DNA from 2 places in the Fervidobacterium sp. 2310opik-2 genome. Region 2 is predicted to be linked to the other one. Evidence: riboswitches for the same ligand, from Rfam matches in the RefSeq annotation. Region 2 holds a riboswitch; the other holds the start of a gene.
What was found. A riboswitch is a leader RNA that binds a small molecule or an ion and turns the genes downstream of it on or off. The one in region 2 is predicted to bind thiamine pyrophosphate.
Positions count from the first base shown of each region.

Region 1: it holds a riboswitch for thiamine pyrophosphate, as region 2 does, so the genes downstream of both, AS161_RS08165 (sulfide-dependent adenosine diphosphate thiazole synthase) here and AS161_RS06395 (thiamine ABC transporter substrate-binding protein) in region 2, are expected to answer to the same signal.

Region 1 covers NZ_LNGG01000026.1:36,089-46,718, forward strand. Annotated here, with positions in the region: gene AS161_RS08135 (phosphate ABC transporter substrate-binding protein) at 1-265, opposite strand, end outside; gene pulA (type I pullulanase) at 462-2,987, shown strand; gene AS161_RS08145 (response regulator) at 3,054-3,410, shown strand; gene ileS (isoleucine--tRNA ligase) at 3,522-6,263, shown strand; gene AS161_RS08155 (hypothetical protein) at 6,268-7,548, shown strand; gene AS161_RS08160 (histidine triad nucleotide-binding protein) at 7,577-7,912, shown strand; TPP riboswitch at 8,021-8,133, shown strand; gene AS161_RS08165 (sulfide-dependent adenosine diphosphate thiazole synthase) at 8,242-9,069, shown strand; gene thiC (phosphomethylpyrimidine synthase ThiC) at 9,066-10,343, shown strand; gene AS161_RS08175 (sugar phosphate isomerase/epimerase) at 10,367-10,630, shown strand, end outside.
Region 2 covers NZ_LNGG01000012.1:190,953-201,582, reverse strand. Annotated here, with positions in the region: gene AS161_RS06410 (MATE family efflux transporter) at 1-1,003, opposite strand, end outside; gene AS161_RS06405 (MFS transporter) at 1,068-2,237, opposite strand; gene AS161_RS06400 (ATP-dependent Clp protease ATP-binding subunit) at 2,455-4,680, shown strand; TPP riboswitch at 4,752-4,863, shown strand; gene AS161_RS06395 (thiamine ABC transporter substrate-binding protein) at 4,942-5,919, shown strand; gene AS161_RS06390 (transporter substrate-binding domain-containing protein) at 6,070-6,780, shown strand; gene AS161_RS06385 (beta-ketoacyl-ACP reductase) at 6,840-7,559, opposite strand; gene AS161_RS06380 (acetyl-CoA C-acetyltransferase) at 7,586-8,788, opposite strand; gene AS161_RS06375 (methyl-accepting chemotaxis protein) at 9,177-10,630, shown strand, end outside.

The DNA.
Region 1 (10,630 bases), on a different contig from region 2:
TATTCTGCACTTCTGAATCCTTAAGCCATCTACTTGAGTTAGCGATATCCGTTGTATTGTTGAATAAAGCAGCTATACCCGTAGAACTACCTGCGCCTTCAAGTGTAACTTTTATTTCGGGATAAAGTTTGTTGAATTCCTCAATCCAAAGTTGCGCAACATCAAGTAACGTGTTTGAACCTTTGATAACTAAAGCATTCTTATCCACTGCGAAAATGCTTAAAGCGAGAACTAAAACCAAAATACCTAATAAAAATCTTCTCATAATATGCACCTCCCAGTTTTTGAAGTTTACAGCTTAATTTTCTAATAGAATTATTTGGAAAAAATTTTGAAACGTTAAGAAATATTAAGAAAACTTGGAAATGATTCCAAAAAAATATGCAAAAATTGAATAAGTAATGTATAATTTATATTGGAATTTTCAAAATTCTTCAAATTCAAAAATGGGAGGTGCTACTATGGTTAATTTTTCTAAGAAAGCTCTTGTTTTTCTATTTTTATTAGTTGTTGTTTTCTCATACGCTGCAACAGAACTGGTCATCCATTATCATCGCTGGGATGGCAATTACGATGGTTGGAACTTATGGATTTGGTGGGTAGAGCCTATCTCTAAAGACGGTACGGCATACCAATTTACTGAAAAAGACGATTATGGCGTCGTAGCAAGAGTTAAATTCGATGAAACTTTGACAAAAGTTGGAATCATTGTTAGACTTAACGAATGGCAGGAAAAAGATGTTGCTATGGATAGATTTATAACAATCAAAGATGGAAAAGCGGAGGTGTGGTTGTTGCAAGGTATCGAACAGATATACACAACAAAGCCAGATACAAGCCCAAGAGTACTTTTCGCTCAAGCTAGAGCACAGGATGTTATCGAAGCTTACTTAACAGGACAAGTTGATACTACAAAAGTTAGCGCAAAAGTTACAGTCGATGGTGTTGAAAGAAAAGTTGCAAAGGTTGAAAAAGCAAATCCAACGGATATATCAAAAACAAACCACGTAAAAATCACTCTTGCTGAACCAATAAAGCTTGACGAAGTCAACAAAGATGTCCAAGTCGCAATCGAAGGCTACAAACCAGCAAGAGTAATCATGATGGAAATCTTAGACAAAATATACTACGATGGTCCACTTGGTTTTGAATATTCACCAACGAAGACCACAATCAGAGTATGGTCTCCTGTCTCAAAGACAGTAGATGTGCTACTTTACAAAAATTGGGATGACAAAGAACCTACAAAAGTCGTACCTATGAACTACATCGGAAATGGCGCGTGGGAAGTTGTTCTCGATGGTGATTGGGAAGGTTGGTTCTACAGAATAAGATATTTCAGTTACGGAGAGTATAGGGAAGGAGTAGATTACTTCTCCAAAGCAGTCACGAAAAACTCTGCAAAGAGCGCAATCATAGATCTGAAAAAGACAAACCCATCTGGTTGGGATAAAGATGTAAGACCAACCATGAAAGCTCTTGAAGATGCTATAATCTACGAAATTCATATTGCAGATATGACAGGACTTGACAATTCCAATGTCAAAAATAAAGCTACATACCTTGGCCTTACCGAAAAGGGTACAAGAGGACCAAATGGCGTTACAACTGGTTTAGACCACCTCGTTGAATTAGGCGTTACGCATGTGCATATCCTTCCAATGTTTGATTTCTACACAGGTGATGAATCAGAAAGAGATTTTGAAAAGAGCTACAATTGGGGATACGATCCTTACTTATTCACAGTACCAGAAGGTAGATATTCAACAAACCCAATTAACCCATACGTAAGGATAAACGAAGTCAAGCAAATGGTCAAAGCATTACACGAAAATGGAATAAGAGTAATACTCGATATGGTATTCCCACATACATTTGGTATCGGCGTTCTTTCACCATTTGACACAGCGGTCCCTTACTATTTCTACAGAATCGATAAAACAGGCGCTTATTTAAACGAAAGTGGTTGTGGTAACGTCATGGCAACAGAAAGACCAATGCTTAAAAAATACGTAATCGATACATTGAAGTGGTGGGTATTAGAATACCATGTTGATGGATTCAGATTCGACCAAATGGGTCTCATGGATAAGAAAACAATGCTAGATTTGGAAAAAGAATTGCACGCTATAGACCCAACGATATTACTCTACGGTGAACCATGGGGTGGTTGGGGCGCTCCAGTAAGATTTGGAAAATCAGATGTTGGTGGAACACACATCGCTGCATTTAACGATGAATTCAGAGACGCTATGAGGGGTTCCGTGTTCAACGCAACAGTCAAAGGTTTCTTAATGGGCGCGCTTGCAAAAGAAACAGCAATCAAACGTGGCGTTGTCGGAAGCATTGAGTACGACGATGTAATAAGAAGCTTTGCAAAAGACCCAGAAGAAACAATTAATTACGTTGCATGCCATGATAACCACACACTTTGGGATAAAAATTACTTAGCAGCTCAAGCAGATACAAACATAAAATGGACAGAAGAAATGCTCAAAAACGCTCAAAAATTAGCTGGAGCCATACTATTAACTTCTCAAGGTATACCATTCTTACACGCTGGTCAAGATTTTGCAAGAACCAAAAAAGGTGATGAAAATTCATATAACTCACCAATTTCAATAAACGGTCTTGATTATGCAAGAAAAGCAGAATTCATAGATGTCTTCAATTACTACAAAGGACTCATAGAAATCAGAAAAGCTCATCCGGCATTCAGACAAAGAACAGCAGAGGATATAAAAAAGAAAATCACATTCTTGCCAACCACAAGGAAAATGGTTGCCTTTACAATCAAAGATGAAAACGATAGCTGGAAAGAGATACTCGTCATATACAACGGTGATACAAAAGACCAAGATTTCACATTACCAGAAGGCACATGGAACGTGGTAGTCGACCAACAAAACGCAGGTACAAAAGTATTGTATCAAGTTAGTGGAAAAATAACTGTAAAATCCACATCCACGATGGTAATGTACAAGTAAAATTAAAATTATTGAAAAAACCATCAGTATTGTGGTATAATATCCCCAAGAAAGGGGGTAGGATATATGCCCAAAAGAATTCTTGTCGTGGAAGACGAACCAAACATGAGACTATTGGTTACGGAAGAACTTACCGATGCTGGCTATGACGTAGATGAAGCGGCAAATGGAGAAGAAGCCCTAAGAAAATTCACAGAAAAAACATACGATCTTGTAACGATTGATATAGAAATGCCTGGAATGAACGGTCTTGAACTTGCCGGAAAATTAAGAGAAATAAAGCGTGATGTTAAATTAGTATTGTTAACCGCTTATTCGCATTACAAAAGTGATATGGCTTCTTGGGCCGCTGATGCTTACGTTGTTAAATCTTCTGACTTGACAGAATTAAAAGAAATAATAAGCCGTTTAATTAACATGTGATATAGTGCCCACACCAGACAAAAAGGGGTGGGCACTCACCCCTTTTTGTCTTTATATATACAAATATAATAATTATATATAAATTCTAAGCAAAATCAGGAGGTGTTTGAATTGGATTACAAAGAAACGTTAAACTTGCCACAGACCAACTTCCAAATGAAAGCAAATTTAGTCCAAAAAGAACCGAACATGCTAAAATACTGGGAAGAGAAAGAAATTTACAAAAAAACACTTGAGACCCGTGAAGGTGCTCCAACGTATTTGCTCCATGATGGACCTCCTTACGCAAATGGAGATATCCATCTTGGTACCGCAATGAACAAGATTTTAAAAGATTTCGTAACAAGATACAAAACAATGCGCGGTTACAGAGTCCCATACGTACCTGGGTGGGATACACACGGTCTTCCAATTGAGCACAGAGTCACAACAACCCTTGGCGAAGAAGCAAAGAAAAAATCACCAGTTGAAATAAGAAAGCTTTGTAAAGAATTCGCTTTAAAATACGTGGATATCCAAAGAGAAGAATTTAAAAGACTTGGCGTGAAAGGCGATTGGGAGCATCCATACATAACACTCACACCAGAATACGAGTACCACATATTAGACGTATTCAAAACATTGGTTGAAAATGGGAACGTCTATCGTGGCAACAAACCAGTTTACTGGTGTCCAACTTGTAGAACTGCACTTGCGGAAGCAGAAATCGAATACCACGACCACGAATCCCCATCAATATACGTAAAATTCCAAATGATTGATCAACCAGATACATACGTTGTCATCTGGACAACAACACCTTGGACAATCCCTGCAAACGTTGCAATAGCGCTCCATCCAGAATACGAATATTTGAAAATCAAAGTCGGAAACGAATACTGGATTGTCGCCGATGGTCTATTGCAAAAATTCGCTTCAGAAACAGGTATCGAATTCCAAGTAACCGAAAAATTCTTAGGAAAGACCCTAGAAGGCAAATTAACAAAACATCCTTTGTACGACAGAACTTCCGTTATCGTACTCGCCGATTACGTTACTCTTGAAGATGGTACTGGTTGTGTCCATACAGCACCTGGTCATGGTGAAGAAGACTATCAGACTGGTTTAAAATACAACCTCCCAATCTTATCGCCAGTTGATGACGAAGGAAAATTCACAAAAGAAGCTGGAAAGTACGAAGGATTGAAAATATGGGACGCAAACAAAGTAGTAGTCGAAGATTTAGAAAAAGCAGGGGCATTGATAAAATTTGGAAAAATCAGCCACAGTTATCCACACTGCTGGCGCTGTAAAGGTCCCGTTATGTTCCGTGCAACACCTCAATGGTTTATCTCTGTCAATAAAAACAACTTAAGGGGAAAGGTTCTTGAACAAATAAAGAAAGTAAAATGGTTCCCAGCATGGGGAGAAAATAGAATCACCGCGATGGTCCAAGAAAGACCTGACTGGACTATATCAAGACAAAGAGTTTGGGGTGTACCAATCCCCGCAGTAAAATGTAAGTCATGCGACGAAGTTACACTCGATCCAAAAGTTATAGAACACTTTGCGAATATAGTCAAAGAAAAAGGTACAGATGCTTGGTTCGAACTTGACATAAAAGAACTTATGCCATCTGATTTCTCCTGCCCAAAGTGCGGAAGCAAAGAATTTGAAAAGACTTACGACACATTAGACGTTTGGATTGATTCAGGTTGTTCTTGGGAAGCGGTTATAAGGTCAAAGGGTGAGAAATTCCCCGTTGACTTGTACTTGGAAGGCGATGACCAACACAGAGGATGGTTCCAAAGCTCAATATTCCTCGCAACAGCAAAGACAGGAAATGCGCCATTCAAAACAGTTGTTACGCACGGATTTATCAAAGACGAACAAGGCAGAAAAATGAGTAAATCACTTGGAAACGTAATCGACCCAATGGAAATTGTAAATAAATACGGTGCGGACATACTAAGACTATGGGTGGCAAGCACCGACTTCTTTGATAACATAAGGGTTGGAAAGAATATAATAGAGCAACAAGTTGAAGTATATAGAAAACTTAGAAACACGCTCAGATACTTACTTAGCAACCTTTACGACTTCACAGAAAATGATATCTTACCATACGAAAAACTACTCCCACTTGACAAATGGGCACTTGGAAGATTACAGAAATACATTGAACAAGTAACTCAATATTACGAAGAATTTGAATACTCAAAAGTTTACAACGCAACAGTAAAATACTGTACTACAGAATTAAGCTCCATATACCTTGACATACTTAAAGACAGACTTTACGTTGAAGCCAAAGACTCAATTTACAGAAGGTCTGCACAAACAGTACTTTACTACATACTCGAAGCACTTATCAAAATCCTTGCGCCAATTATGCCATTTACAGCAGAAGAAGCTTACCAAGAAAGTCCGTTGAAAAAATATGAAAGCGTACACCTTGAAAATTGGCCAGAAGTGAGAAAAGAATTTATCAATGAAAACTTACTCGAAGAATTCCAACAACTGCTGCTTGTTAGAGACGACGTTCTAAAAGCACTCGAAAATGCACGTTCTTCTGATGTAATCGGTCACTCACTTGACGCACACGTTAAAATTGAACCTAAAAACAGTGAAATTAGTCAATTGCTTGAAAAATATGCCGATATGCTGGAAGACTTCTTTATCGTATCAAAAGTCTCTATATTAAATGAACTATCAGATGGTATAAACGGACAGCTTGTGACTGTATTAGTTGAACACGCGGAAGGTCAAAAATGTCAAAGATGTTGGAAATACCATCCAGATACAGGAAAAGATGAAAATCACCCAGAAACCTGTCCAAGGTGTAGCGCAGTACTGAGAGGGGAAAGAAAATAAAAACATGACTATTAAAAGACTAAACATGGAAACATTTAGAAAATCTTTTGTTTATAAGCTTCTAATATTAACAATATTCACATTCTTTGCATCCTCGGTGGTGTACGCCGCCGAGGCTTCTCTATCGATACCATCAAAATTGGGAATTAAAAAAATAGAGTTAAATAAGACTATAAAAGTCGACGGAAAAAATTATCCGTACACCTTTTTAGATGGAATGCTCCTTAAAGATGGTGAAAGAAAAATTACAATAGACAACAAGACATACACCGTGGAAGTTAAGACACAACCAGACAAAGAATCTATTGAAGTTACCCAATCTTTGTACGCTTATACATTCACCAAATCAGCGTTAGTAATTAATCCAACCAACCGTTCATTGGAAAACTCAGGGAAAAGTACTGAGGTAACTTTGTCTGAAAATCCTCAAATCGCAATATTTGAAGATGAATTCGGTAATATTTCCGATGTTATATTCATCCCTCCACTACTTGAAAAACTAGACATACTAGATTCCCAAGTCCCAATAACAAACATATCTGGAAAAAAATTCCTACTCTCTTCAAAATCACCTTACAGACTACTGAGCAAAGTTCTTCTAAACGAACAAAGTGGACTCATACTTGAAGAAGGTGTGGTTATAATAAACGCGCTCAACTCTGAGCTTAACATCAAAGGTTCATTCATATCAACAGGTCCAATAACTATTCTCGAAAGCGGAAGATTAAGCGTAACTCAAAGTGGCATACTTTACCTAAATGGGAATGCGTCCACTACAAATGTAAACTCCGATATAGGGGCTTTAATCTTTCTTGATAACGCGAAGGCTAACAATGCCAATTTAGTACTACCAAACTTCGTTGTCATAAGAAATTCTGAACTTCAAAATGTAACAATAAATGGCGCTTACGCTGTGTATATAATAAATTCAAAGATAGAAAACCTAAACATCCAAAATTGCGGAAAAGTATATATAAACAACTCTGTAGTAAACACCTTCGTGACTTCTCTACTTTCCAAAGTAATCATGTACGACTCTCAAATAGACAACTCTGAAATCTCGGATCTTTCTGAGCTGAACATAGTTAATTCGAAAATTTCATCGCTGAAAATTCTAAAAGGTGGATTAGTTAAATCAAAAAATTCTGAATTAAACCAAATTGATATTGATGATTATTCAATAATCTACTTATTCAATACAAGTGCAAACGCGCTCAACGTAGGCAATGGAAAATATTACAACCTTGAAAGTAAGATAAAAACAATAAACAAAATTAAAAAATGAAATCTTTCAGATTGTGGGGGTGAAAATGATGAATGATTGTGTATTTTGCAAAATAATCGATGGGCAAATACCTTCTGAAAAAGTATACGAAGACAATGACTTTATCGTTATCAAAGACATTCGCCCAGTCGCTCCTGTTCATCTGCTTGCGATATACAAAAAACACATTGCGACAATAAACGACCTTTCCGAAGAAGATTCTAAAAACATGTGGAAACTATTTGAAGTGATAAAAAAAGTAACAAAAGACCAAAACCTCGAAAGCTATAGAATCGTCCAAAACAATGGCAAAGACGCTGGTCAAGAAGTTCACCACATACACTTCCATATAATCGGCGGAAGAAAATTAGGCGCTTTGGGATGATTGAATCGATTCTGAGCTATCAAAATACAAATAATCAAACAAATTCACCAAAAATCGGCAATTGACATACAGATATAGGTAAGATAAAATCAAATTAGAAAAAGTGAATATTCTCCCAAGGGGAGCTCCATACTGCGGGGCTGAGAGGAGGGAGGCAATCCCTCGACCCTACGAACCTGATCCGGGTAATACCGGCGGAGGGATTGGGAGTGGTAATTATTGTAAAAAAGTTAAATAAGCAAAATGAAATATCAAAACAAAAATCCCTCCGAAGAAAATTCGGAGGGATTTTTTATTGTAAAAAACTTCAAAACAGAGAGGAGATGAGTATGAAAGACTTAAAGATTTCCCAACTTATCGTAAAGCATTACTTCCAAAAACTAAACGATGTGCTGAATGTAGATGTAGCTATAGCTGGATGTGGGCCAAGCGCCCTTGCTCTTGCCACAGAACTTGCCAAAAATGGTAGAAAAGTAGCGATTTTTGAGGCGAAAAACGAACCTGGCGGAGGTATTTGGGGCGGTGGAATGATGTTCAATGAACTAGTTTTGGAAAGTGAACTCGAATGGTATTTGAAGGAACATCATATTAAGTACAAAAAGGAAGATGAGTTCATCGTTGTTGATGCCGTGCACTTTGCTTCCGCAATGCTTTACAACGCAACGAAAAATGGTGCGTATATATTCAATAACGTATTCGTTGAAGACCTTGTTATGTACAATGAAAGAATATCCGGTGTTGTCATAAACTGGATGCCAACTATAAAGGAAAAATTACACGTCGACCCTATAACGGTTGTAGCTAAATTCACAGTTGACGGCACGGGACATCCAGCAAATCTCGTCAGATTACTCTCCAAAAGAGGAATAATTAATTCTGTAAAAGGTTCTTCGGAAAACCTTTGCTCATGCGGAGTTGTTGAATACGAATTTCCAATGGACGCTGAGAATGGTGAAAAATTCGTCGTTGAAAACACAAAAGAAATTTACCCCGGTCTTTACGTCATGGGCATGGCGGCGGTAAGTGTCGGTGGTGGACCAAGAATGGGGCCAATTTTCGGTGGAATGATAATGTCTGGTCTTCGCGCTGCTGAATTGATCGAAGAAGAAATAAAAAGGATAGAAACATCAGAAAACAAAAAGCTGGTGAAAGCATGACACAACTTGAAATGGCAAGAAACTCTCAAATATCTCCAGAAATGACAACCTGTGCACAATACGAAGTGGTAGATGTCAAAGAAATAATTGAAAAACTGGCACTTGGGAAAGCCGTTATACCAAAAAACAAAATCCACAAAATATCAAGACCAATGGTTGTCGGTGAAGGATTTTCTGTAAAAGTTAACGCAAACATTGGAACATCACTTGGCTATAGTTCACTTGAAGAAGAAATCGAAAAGTTAAAAGTAGCTATAGACTCTGGTGCGGATTCCGTCATGGTACTCTCCACGTGGGGAGATTTAAAGGAAATGAGAAGAATTTTAGTCGAAATGAGCCCTGTGCCGGTTGGTTCAGTACCAATTTACGATTCCGCTGTTCTTTCGTACAAATCTGGAAAAAACGTTGTAGATTTCTCAGAGAAAGATTTCATAGATATGGTTAAATCGCACGCAGAAGATGGTATAGACTTCATGACCATTCACGTTGGAATAACGAAAAACGTGCTTGAAAAGGTTAAAAACAACCAAAGAATACTAAAAATAGTTAGTCGCGGGGGAGCGATTGTCACAGGCTGGATGATAAAAAATAACAAAGAAAATCCTTTCTATGAGTATTTCGACGAGATATTAGATATAGCTAGAGAATACGACGTAACGCTTAGCTTAGGTGATGGCATGAGACCCGGCGCTATTCTTGATGCCACTGACCATCAACAATTGGAAGAATTGTTCGTTATGCGCGAATTGGTTGAAAGAGCTTGGGAAAAAGGCGTACAAGTCATGTTAGAGGGTCCTGGACACGTACCACTCAATGATATAGAGATGAACGTGAAATTGATGAAAAAAGTGGGAAAAGGTGCTCCAATATTTTTATTAGGTCCCCTCCCCACAGATAGAGGTGTTGGATACGACCATATAGTTAGCGCTATTGGAGGAGCTTTGGCAGCTTACTATGGTGCCGATTTCCTGTGTTATGTAACACCATCTGAGCATGTTTCACTTCCAACTGTTGAAGATGTCAAAGAAGGTGTTATAGCTTCAAAAATAGCAGCAACGATAGCCGATGTGGCTCGTGGAAACAAAAAAGCCTTAGAACTCGAAAAACAAATGGCCATAGCAAGGAGTAAATTTGATTGGGAGAAGATGTTCGAATTGGCTATCCACTCTGAAAAAGCTAAAGATTACTTAAAGAAAAGACCATACGAAGAAAAAGGCTGTTCGATGTGTGGTCCTTTTTGCGCAATAAAAATAGCTAACGAATACGCAAAATAAATAAAATCAAAAGGGGATAAAAAATGCGAAAAGGCATATCAACAAGCATGATAAGGGCAAATATCGAAAAAATAGAAACTTTACCGGTATCATCACATTACGAACTCACATTTTTTAAGCAACAAGATGTTGAGACAGTCTTAAACTTCCTAAAAAAACGAAACGCGACATTTGGAATACATGCACCGTTTATATACAAATACAAAGAAACGCATCCATTCCCAACGCACCTCTTAGAAGATTTGAGAATAGACACATACATAACGAACGTATTTTGTGGTAAATTT
Region 2 (10,630 bases):
AGATATTACTTCTGAGTGTAATTAACACAACAACAGCTATGGATATTATCAATAAACCGTACAATAACGAAACAAACACAATATTTTTTGCCTCTTTTTCATCATCTTTACCCAAAGAAAAACCGACAAGTGTGCTAGTTGCCATTGATAAACCAAAGATAGGTATATTTGAAAAACCAATTATTCTTTCAAGGATACCGATTGTGCTTATATATTCTGAACCGAATCCAGAGGCAAATTTTATCAAAAACGCGTAAGAAAGCGTTCTAAGTAACATCTCACCGCCGGTGGGAAGGCCTATCGTCATTAGTTTTGCATCTATTTTCCAATCTAAAACAAACAAACCTTTAAGGGATATCTTAACATCCTTAACCCCTCTGAATAAAAAGAATAAACCTAATCCTAGGGAAATGAAAGTAGAAACAACTGTTGCCCATGCGGCACCAGAAATTCCCAAATTGAAACCTCGGATATTGATAAAAGGAACCCTATCAAACATGAAAATCGGATCTAAAAAGATATTTACAATAGAACCGGCAACCATATTAACCATAGCAAGATGCGCGCTACCGATGTTTCTAAGGGCGGTAAATGTGGAATAAGTCATAAAAAACGCAAACATAAAGAAAACTCTTATGTATCCATAATCAATTGCTGCCTTTACAACTTCGGTGTCTTTCGTATAAAAATTCATCAACGGTTTTAGTACAACCAAAAGTATTGCAGAGGCTAAAACAGCGACGAAACCTTTGAATATAAGAGTTTGCTCGATTATCTTACTTGTTAGCTTTTTGTCTCCTTTTCCGTAAGACTGTGAAATCATAGAAACGGAGGATGTCCCTATGATTTCGTTGAGTATCTCGACTATCCAAAAAACTGTCGAAAATAAAGTAACACCGGCTATCGCCTTAGACGATAGCCTGCCTATCCAAAATAAATCCACTATATCGTACATCGATTGCATAACACTACCAACAATCGATGGAAGGGCTAATTTAAACAACTGTCTGGAATTATCAAGGAACTTCGATTTATCAAAATTCAGAAAAGCACCTCCAAATTCTGTATTATACGGAATTTTTAATATGCTTGTACATCTTTATCATAACATAAGCGTTTGCAAAGTAGAAAATGGAACTTATTACGAATATAAGTGTATAACCATTTTTAAAAGCAGTTAGAAGTGAAAACATCTCAGCAGACAGAGCACGTGATACATTATTAACGAAATTATTAGCGCCGTTTATAGTTGCAATCTTATCACGCCTAACATTTGAATAAACGAGTGCGCTTAGCAAAGGACTAACCATGTTCATAACTGCGAATCTAACTATATAGACACTTGTAAATGTTATCGGTTCTCTCACAAAACTTAAAGAGACTATAAGTATAGGTACAACTACGTAAGAAAAGATAAGTATATTCATATCGCCGAACCTCTTACCAAGTTTGTGAGAAAACACTGCCCCAAGGCTTGTTGCCAATTGCGCCAAAGCTAAAATTATACCTATAACGGAAGCACTCATTTTGAATAAATCGTAAAATATGACATTTCCAAAACTAACGAACAATCCAGCCCCGAAACCAACACTTATCGTTGATAGCATATAGTAGAAAACTACTTTAGATTTTTTAGGAGAAAATACAGATATAAATTCTTGAAAATCAATAACATTGGAATTTTTAAGATTTACTTCATTTTGAATCCTCAATTTTCTTAAAGGAATTATAGCAAAAATTCTTGAAAGGCTTGCAGTGATAAGAACCCATTTTGCTGGAAACATATCGCCAAGTACTCCACCCAAAACATTTCCTATAACTCCGGTAAACATTCCAACTCCGAAATTTAAACCAAAAAATTTTGCTCTGTTGTCACTATCAGTTTTAAGAACTAAGAGAGTCGATAAAATTATGGAAGTAGCTGAAGTGAATCCACCAAAAAAGAACGAAGTGATAATCAGTTGAAAATAAGATTTGGTGATTACACGGTATACGCCAAAAAATATACCTAAAAGTTGCGAAAATATTATCAGTTTTTTCTTATCGAACTTATCAGCAAAAAAGCCAAATACCAATCCAAAAAATGCCGCTCCCCACAAGCTAGTAGAGGTTATTCTTCCAACAATACTTGTTGGAACTCCGCTTTGTCTTAAAACTAAATTAAATAGTGTTCCATATATACCCTGAGCAAGCCCGTCAATAAGGGTAAATAAAGTTATAAGCAAAGGTTGAGACATTTATACACCATCTTCCTTTTTTACCTATTTTGTTCGTATTTCAAACTATTCTAATTCAATTGTACCATTAGGCCAGAAAACTTCAACAACTAAACAAAAAACCAACTTATTCAAAGTAACACAAAATTAAAAATTATCACTCTTGACATATAAGTGATAATATGGTAAAATTCAAAACGAAAGGAAAAAGAAAAAATAGAAGAAAGGAGATGATTTTATGGTGTTTAACATGGAGGACTTCACGGAAAATGCTCAAGAGATACTCCAGTCTGTTAACGACATCTTAAATCGTTACAGACAAAACCAGTTGGCGCCTGAGCATATTTTATTAACTATGCTTGAAAACACTAAAAACGCAGCTGTAGATATTCTTACTTTCCTCAATGTTGATACGGATGCGTTGAGAAGAGACGTTGAAAGGATTATTTCTTCAAAAGGTGGTTATTACTATTCTGGCAGCAGTGGTACAAACCAAATTTACATAACCCCAGATACAACAAAAGTTATTAACGAGGCAAAGCGCGAAGCGAAAAGAATGGGAGATGAAAAGGTTGGTACAGACCACTTACTTTTAGCAATGGCTATTGTACCAGAGACAACAACTTATAGGTTATTGAGTAAATATGGAATAACACAAGATGCGCTTTACAGTGCTATAAAACAATTAAGAATGCAAAGGACTTATTCTGAAGAAGAAAACATCGACATTCTTGCAAAGTTTACTGAAAACCTCACCGAAATGGCAAAAAACGGACAACTCATGCCTGTAGTTGGCCGTGAAAATGAAATCAACAGGATGATTGAGATACTTGGACGCAAGATTAAGAACAACCCCGTTCTGATAGGTGACCCAGGCGTTGGTAAAACAGCGATTGTTGAAGGGCTTGCGCAAAGGATTGTTAATAAGGACGTGCCAGAATTCTTGAAGAATAAAACAATACTTAAATTAGACCTTGCAAGATTGGTTGCTGGTACGAAATTCAGAGGGGAATTCGAGGAAAGACTAAAAAAACTTATAGACGTACTTAAGAAGAGAACAGACGTTATACTCTTTATCGACGAATTACACACAGTTGTTGGTGCTGGTGCCGCTGAGGGTGCACTTGATGCAGGTAACATTCTAAAACCAGAGCTTGCCCGTGGAACGTTAAGGGTTATCGGTGCGACTACAGTTGAAGAATACAGGAAACATATTGAAAAAGACAAAGCGTTAGCAAGAAGATTCCAAGTAATCTTTGTCCCAGAACCAAGTATAGAAGAAACCATCGAAATCTTGAAAGGTTTGAAGGCCAAATTTGAAGAATTCCACAACGTCTCTATAAGTGATAAGGCAATTGAGTTTGCGGCGAAGATGTCCGCAAGGTATATCACCGACAGATTTTTGCCAGACAAAGCAGTTGATCTTGTAGACGAAGCTGCGGCAAGGGCAAAAATTGATGGAAAGAAAGAAATAGTTGAAGAAGATATCGCAAGTGTTATTGAAAGATGGACGGGTATCCCCGTCGGTAAAATAATGGGTGATGAAAAGGAAAAGATAAAGAACCTTGAAAAGATAATACATGAAAAGTTTGTTGACCAAGAAGAAGCAGTGAAGATTGTTTCGAATGCAATCAAAATGTCCCGTGCAGGTATTAGAAATCCAAAAAGACCACTTGGTGTGTTCTTGTTCCTCGGACCAACCGGAGTTGGTAAGACAGAGCTTGCTAAGAGATTAGCGGATGTACTATTTGGTAGTGAAAAAGCGCTTATAAGAATCGATATGAGCGAATATATGGAAAAGCATTCAGTAGCCAGACTTATAGGTGCACCTCCGGGATACGTTGGTTATGAAGAAGGTGGTCAATTAACAGAGCAAGTTAGAAGAAGACCTTACAGTGTAGTGCTCTTTGACGAAATTGAAAAGGCGCACCCAGAAGTGTTCAATGTACTCTTACAGTTATTTGATGATGGAAGACTTACAGATGGTAAAGGGACGACAGTTGACTTTAGGAATACCATAATCATAATGACAAGTAACATTGGTTCAGATGTTATAATGCAAGACATTGAAGAGGGTTTCGAAGACTTGATACCAAGACATATAGAAGAAGAAATGAGGAAATACTTCCGCCCAGAGCTTATAAACAGAATAGATGCGGCTGTAGTCTTTAAGCCTCTTAAGAAAGAACACATCAAGGAGATAATCGAAATATACACAAAGGAATTAAACGAAAGACTCATCGATTCAGATAAAGATATAAAGGTTGTTCTTGATGAGAGTATGAGAGAATACCTTGCAACTGAGGGGTACGTTCCGTCAATGGGAGCAAGGCCTTTGAGAAGATTATTTGAGAATACTGTAGAATTTAAGCTTGCAGAACTCATAATTGATGAAAAAGTAAAAGAAGGCCAAACTGTAAAGTTTATTTGGGAAGAAGGAATATTAAAGTGGGAAATTTTATAAAAGAATCTTTTAAAGATACAATTTAATACTTGACACAGTCTAACAAAGGGTTATAATAGGATTGAATTTAATAATGCCTGGAGGGGAGCTCCAAAATGCGGGGCTGAGAGGAAGGAGTCAATCCTTCGACCCTTCGAACCTGATCCGGGTAATACCGGCGGAGGGACCAGGTGACTCAAAAATTTGAGTTCTGGAATAAGCAATTAAAAATCGTCCCTCCGAAAAAATGCGGAGGGACGATTTATTTTTGGAGGTGGGAGGATGAAAAAGTTCTTGGTTATTTCTCTACTTTTAGTTGTTTCTTTAGTGATTATTGCTGCAGAGCTTGTTATTTACACGTCCGATAGCTTTGCTGGAGGTATAGGAAAAGTTATAGCGCCGAAGTTCGAAAAGGTCTACAAATGCAAAGTTAAAATGATAAGTTTTGGTTCGATGGGAGATGTCTTAGCAAGAATTATCGCCGAAAAAAATTCACCTAAAGCTGATGTAGTGATAGGCTTAAATCCTCAACAGTTACAAAAGGCCATTAAGGAAGGTGTTCTTGAGAAATATAGACCAGTTAACTCAAAAAATATTGTTTATAAGTCTTTAGTTACAGATTATGGTACTGTTTACGATTACGGTGCACTTGCCATGATTTACAACGTAGAAAAGATTAAAAACCCACCACGTTCCTTTAAAGATTTACTCAAGCCTGAATATAAAGGTAAGATAGTACTTATCGATCCAAGAACATCAAGTACTGGCTTAACTTTTCTTATGTGGACTATCGCTGCATTCGGCGAAGATGATGCTATGGAATATTGGAAACAATTAAAAAATAATGTTTTAATGTTTACAAGTGGTTGGAGTGCAGCGTTTAAGATGATTGAAACAGGGGAAGCAGATATAATAGTAAGCTATGCCACAGATGGTGCTTACAGCATGTACAAGTACGGTTCAATAAAGTATATGCCCGTTATATTCGAAGAAGGAGCATACGTGCTTGAAGAGTATGCCTCAATTGTAAAGGGTGCAAAGAATCTCGCACTTGCAAGGACATTTTTAGAGTTTATACTAACACCAGATTTTCAAAAAGAAGTGCCTCTTAATCAATGGATGATGCCGGTTATAAATGTCGAGCTTCCCGAAGTTTTCAAATATGTACCAACATTTAAGAAAATTCTCAAAGTCAAGCCAGATGTCAACGACAGGATAGATGAAGTACTCAAAAAATGGGAAAAGGCTGTGATTGGCTAGAAGATGAATAAGTTTAGGTAATCATAATTAATGGGCTGCCTTTTGAATATCGCAGCCCATTTTTATTTAGTTTTATAAAATGATGAACAAACTTTAGATAGGTAAGGTCTAAAATAATAGGATTATAAAAATCGAAAGGAGGATTAAAATTTGAGAAAGTTAATCGTTATAATTGTTATATTATTAACATTTCTTAGTACTTTTTCTCAATTTTTAAAGGTGGGATTTTTGCTAGGCTCACCTTACGCGTTTTGGAAAGGTGAAAAGTTTGGTGGTATAGATTACGATATTCTTAAAAAGGTTGTCTCCGATATGGATTATCAGCTTGAAATATACATTCTCCCATTTACCGCTTTAAAACCTGAGATTTTGAATGTTCTTAATTTGGATATCGTGGCTGGTGGAATACATATGACCGAAGAACGCAAAAAAACATTTTCTTTTTCCATTCCGTATATTCAATCTGGACTCGCTATTGTTTTAAGAAATGGGTTGCAATGGAATGGCGATGTTGAAAAGATAACATTTGCTGTTAAAGAAAGTGCAACTGGTCAAAAAGTAATCCAGGATTGGCTGAAAGAGGGCAAAAAGGTTAAATACAAAATTTTTGTCTCAAATGAAGAAATACTTGCAAATTTGCTGACTAAAAAAATCGATGCAGCTTTTTTTGATTACATTAATGCACTGTACTTTTCAAGAGTTTATGGATTTAGTGTTTATAAAGATTTAATATACAAAATTGATGTTGGATATATAATTCTCAACAAATCTATAGAAAAAGAATTCAACGAAAAGCTCAAAAAGCTCTTGGATACTTATGTAAAACGAGTTTTAACAAGTTATGTTGGAAGTTGGAAATAATTTAAATAAAAAGCGGTGGTTAACTTTAAAAACCACCGCTTTTTAATTTTAAATTTTTGCTAAATTATCAACCCACCATCAACGCCAATTACTTGTCCCGTTACAAATGACGATTCATCAGAAGCAAGGAACAAATAAACGTAAGCGACTTCTATTGGTTCACCAAGTCTTTTCAGAGCAGCTTTTTCTGCCATAGCTGTTAATATTTTTTCAGGAACTTTTTCTGTCATCGGTGTTTTGATAAAACCTGGAGCGACCGCGTTAACTCTAATTTGTGCACCTTTTCTTGCGAATTCTTTTGCCCATGTCTTTGTCATACCTATTACACCGGCTTTTGTTGCCGAATAATTTGTTTGTCCTATGTTTCCATATACACCGACAACTGACGAAGTATTGATAATACTTCCCTTTCCAGCTTCCAACATGTATGGTACAACGGCTTGCGTCATATTGAATACACCTTTCAAGTTTACGTTAATTACCTTATCCCAATCTTCTTCTGTCATATTTTGAATGAGCGCGTCTCTTGTTATACCTGCATTGTTGATGAGTACATCAATCTTTCCAAATTTTTCTATAACATCTTTTACGACTTCAGCTATCCGTGCTCTATCGGTGACATCGAGTTTATAAAAATGGATATTTGGGTTATCGTAAGTTGCTTCACCAACATCGCAAGCTATTACAATTGCACCTTCCTTAGCGAATAATTCTGCCGCTGTACGACCTATACCACTACCTGCTCCCGTGATTATACAAACTTTTCCTGCTAGTCTCATAAATCTTTCCCCCTTCATTTAAAAATTTACTCGATATTTTCAACTATAACCGCTGTGCCCATTCCTCCACCGATACACAACGTTGCAAGACCGTATTTTAGATGTCTCTTCTTCATTTCGTAAAGCAGTGTAACAATTATTCTATTTCCACTTGCACCGATTGGATGACCTAATGCTATACCACCGCCGTTAACATTTGTTCTTTCCAAAATCCATTCTTTCGAAACTCCAAACAATTTTTCCCAACCTTTTATTACTGCCAAACTCTGCGCGGCGAATGCTTCATTAAGTTCTATAAGTTCGATATCTTGGAATGAAAGACCAGCTTTTTTAAGAACCTTTTCAGTTGCTGGCACTGGGCCTATTCCCATTCTCATTGGGTCAACACCAGCTTGTGCCCAAGCAACTATTCTTCCAAGTGGTTTTACACCTTTCTTTTCAACATATCTTTCACTGGCAAGTACGAGAGCACTTCCACCATCGTTAATACCACTCGCATTTCCAGCTGTAATAGTGCCATCAGGTTTGAACGCAGGTTTTAATTTCGCAAGTGATTCCAAAGTAGTATCGAATCTTGGGTGTTCGTCTGTATCGAAAATTTTTACGCCTTTTTTATCTGGTATCTCAACTGGCACAATCTCATCTTTAAATTTTCCGTTTTCTATAGCTGCTTTTGCTTTCATTTGGCTGTTATATGCAAACTCATCCTGCTCTTGTCTTGAAATCCCAAATTCCTCTGCCAGCTTTTCGGCGGTTAATCCCATATGGACTTTGTTAAATACATCGGTTAAACCATCTAAAATCATATGGTCTTGTAATTCTTGTGTACCAAATTTTAATCCAAACCTTGATTTGTAGCTCAGTAAGAAAGGAGCTTGTGACATACTTTCTATACCGCCAGCTAAAACAACATCTGCTTCACCAAGCTCGATATCCGTTGCACCTATCATAACTGCTTTCATGCCACTACCACATAGCATATTAACAGTGTAACCGGGTTTTTCAGCTGGTACACCTGTATAAATTGAAACCTGCCTACCTGGTCCCATGCCTTGGCCTGCAGTCAAAATACAACCCACTATTGTTTCATCCACTTCTTCAGGAGAAACATTTGCCTGATTCAAAGCAGCTTTCGCTGCTATAGTTCCAAGTTGTGTTGCAGGAATATCTTTTAATGAACCACCATAAGTACCTATCGCTGTCCTTTTTGCACCAAGAATGTAAACCATAAGCACCACACCTCCTTATTTTATAAGTGAATCAATAAAACAATATAAATGAATCACCTTTCAGATTAGCCATATAATATATTAAACCATTTTTAGTATATCGATGTCAAAAATAGTATGAGCTAAAAAAATAAAACATAAACTCAATAGAAAGAGCTTTAAGATTTTAAAAGGTGTTTTATTATTCTTTTGGGTGTATATCTAAAAAATGGAAATAGAAAAATTCATTGATTAAACAAAAGTTATGATATAATTGTAAGTGTTCAGTTTTTGGTTATAAATTTAACCATTTATAAAAGCTTATTTATCACAGTTTTTCCGTTGTTAATATTTTTGTGATAGACATTGATAATGTAATATTCTTAATCTAAAGAAAGGAGGAAACTTTATGAAAAACTTATCTATTTTTTGGAAGATTTTTGTTATTGTAGTGATTCTTAGTATCGCTATGGTATTTATCGGTGTGTTTGGTGTTATTACTTTAAGAAGCAAAACAATTGAAAAGACTGAACAAAATTTGCAAGCACTTGCGGAAAACAGTGCGGGTGAGTTTTGGAATTTCATTCAGGGTCACGTCCAGCTTGTTGAACTACTTTCGAGAGAAAGTAATGTAACAGGTGTTTATAAAAATGAGTTCAACGAAGAGGAATGGATGAAAAAACTATTTGACAAAGTTATAAAGAGCTATCCAAATGTTTTGTTCGTTTACGTTGGCTTAAAAGATAAAAGAATGTATTTGATTCCAGAATCAGAGCTTCCAGAAGGCTATGACCCAACAGCAAGGCCCTGGTACAAAGATGCCGTTGCAAAACCAGGACAAGTTATTATCACAGAACCTTACGAAGATGCGTCAACAGGACAGCTCGTTATAACCATTGCTAAAACAGTTCAAACAGATGAAGGAATTGTTGGTGTAGTTGCCATTGACTTTGATTGTTCAAAATTGGCTAACCAGCTTCTCCAAAAAGGTAAGGAACTTGGTTATCTGCATGCAGTTGTTAGTGAAAATGGAACAATTATTCTTCATAGTGTAAAAAACTATGTAGGTAAGAGTGTAAAAGACACAGAATTTTTCAAAAAGTGGCAAACAGGTCCAGAAAGTGGTGTATTTAGGTATGTATTTGATAATGTTCCAAGAATAACAGGTTACAAAAGATTGCCAAATGGCTGGATTTACGCAACTATCGTTCCCGAAAAGGTGTTAATGTCCGAAGTGAACAAACTTACTTTGATTTTTGCTATAATAATCGCGTTAGCCATCATAATTTCAATTGTTTTCGCGTTTCTCATATCAAGAAGATATGTTGTAAAACCACTCAAAGAACTTTCAAGTATTGCTGAAAAAATTGCGCAAGGTGATTTAACTGTTAGTTTTTCATTGGATACAAAAGACGAGATAGGTAAACTTGGAAATGTTCTTTCTTCGATGGTAACATCCTTAAGAGGCATGGCGCAGAAAATACAAGAGGAATCAAGTACAGTGAAACAAGAAGCAAGTCAAGTTGCGGCAGTTTCGGAAGAAGTTAGTGCAACAATTGAAGAGCTCACAGCGCAGGTTGATAGTGTAGGCTCAAATGTGAACAACGCGTCGGCAGCAATAGAACAATTGACAAGTGGAATAGAGGAAGTAGCAGCAAGTGCGCAAAACGTTGCAAATGCTTCGCAGAAATTAAGCGAAGAAGCGCAGAGAGTTTCAACACTTGCAAACGAAGGTCAAAAAGCTATATTAAACATAGCCGACGTTATCATCCAAACAAAAGAAAAAGCGAACACAACGTTTGAAACGGTTGAAAAATTGTCAGATAGTGCGAAGAATATAGGAGAGATAGTGGATACAATTAA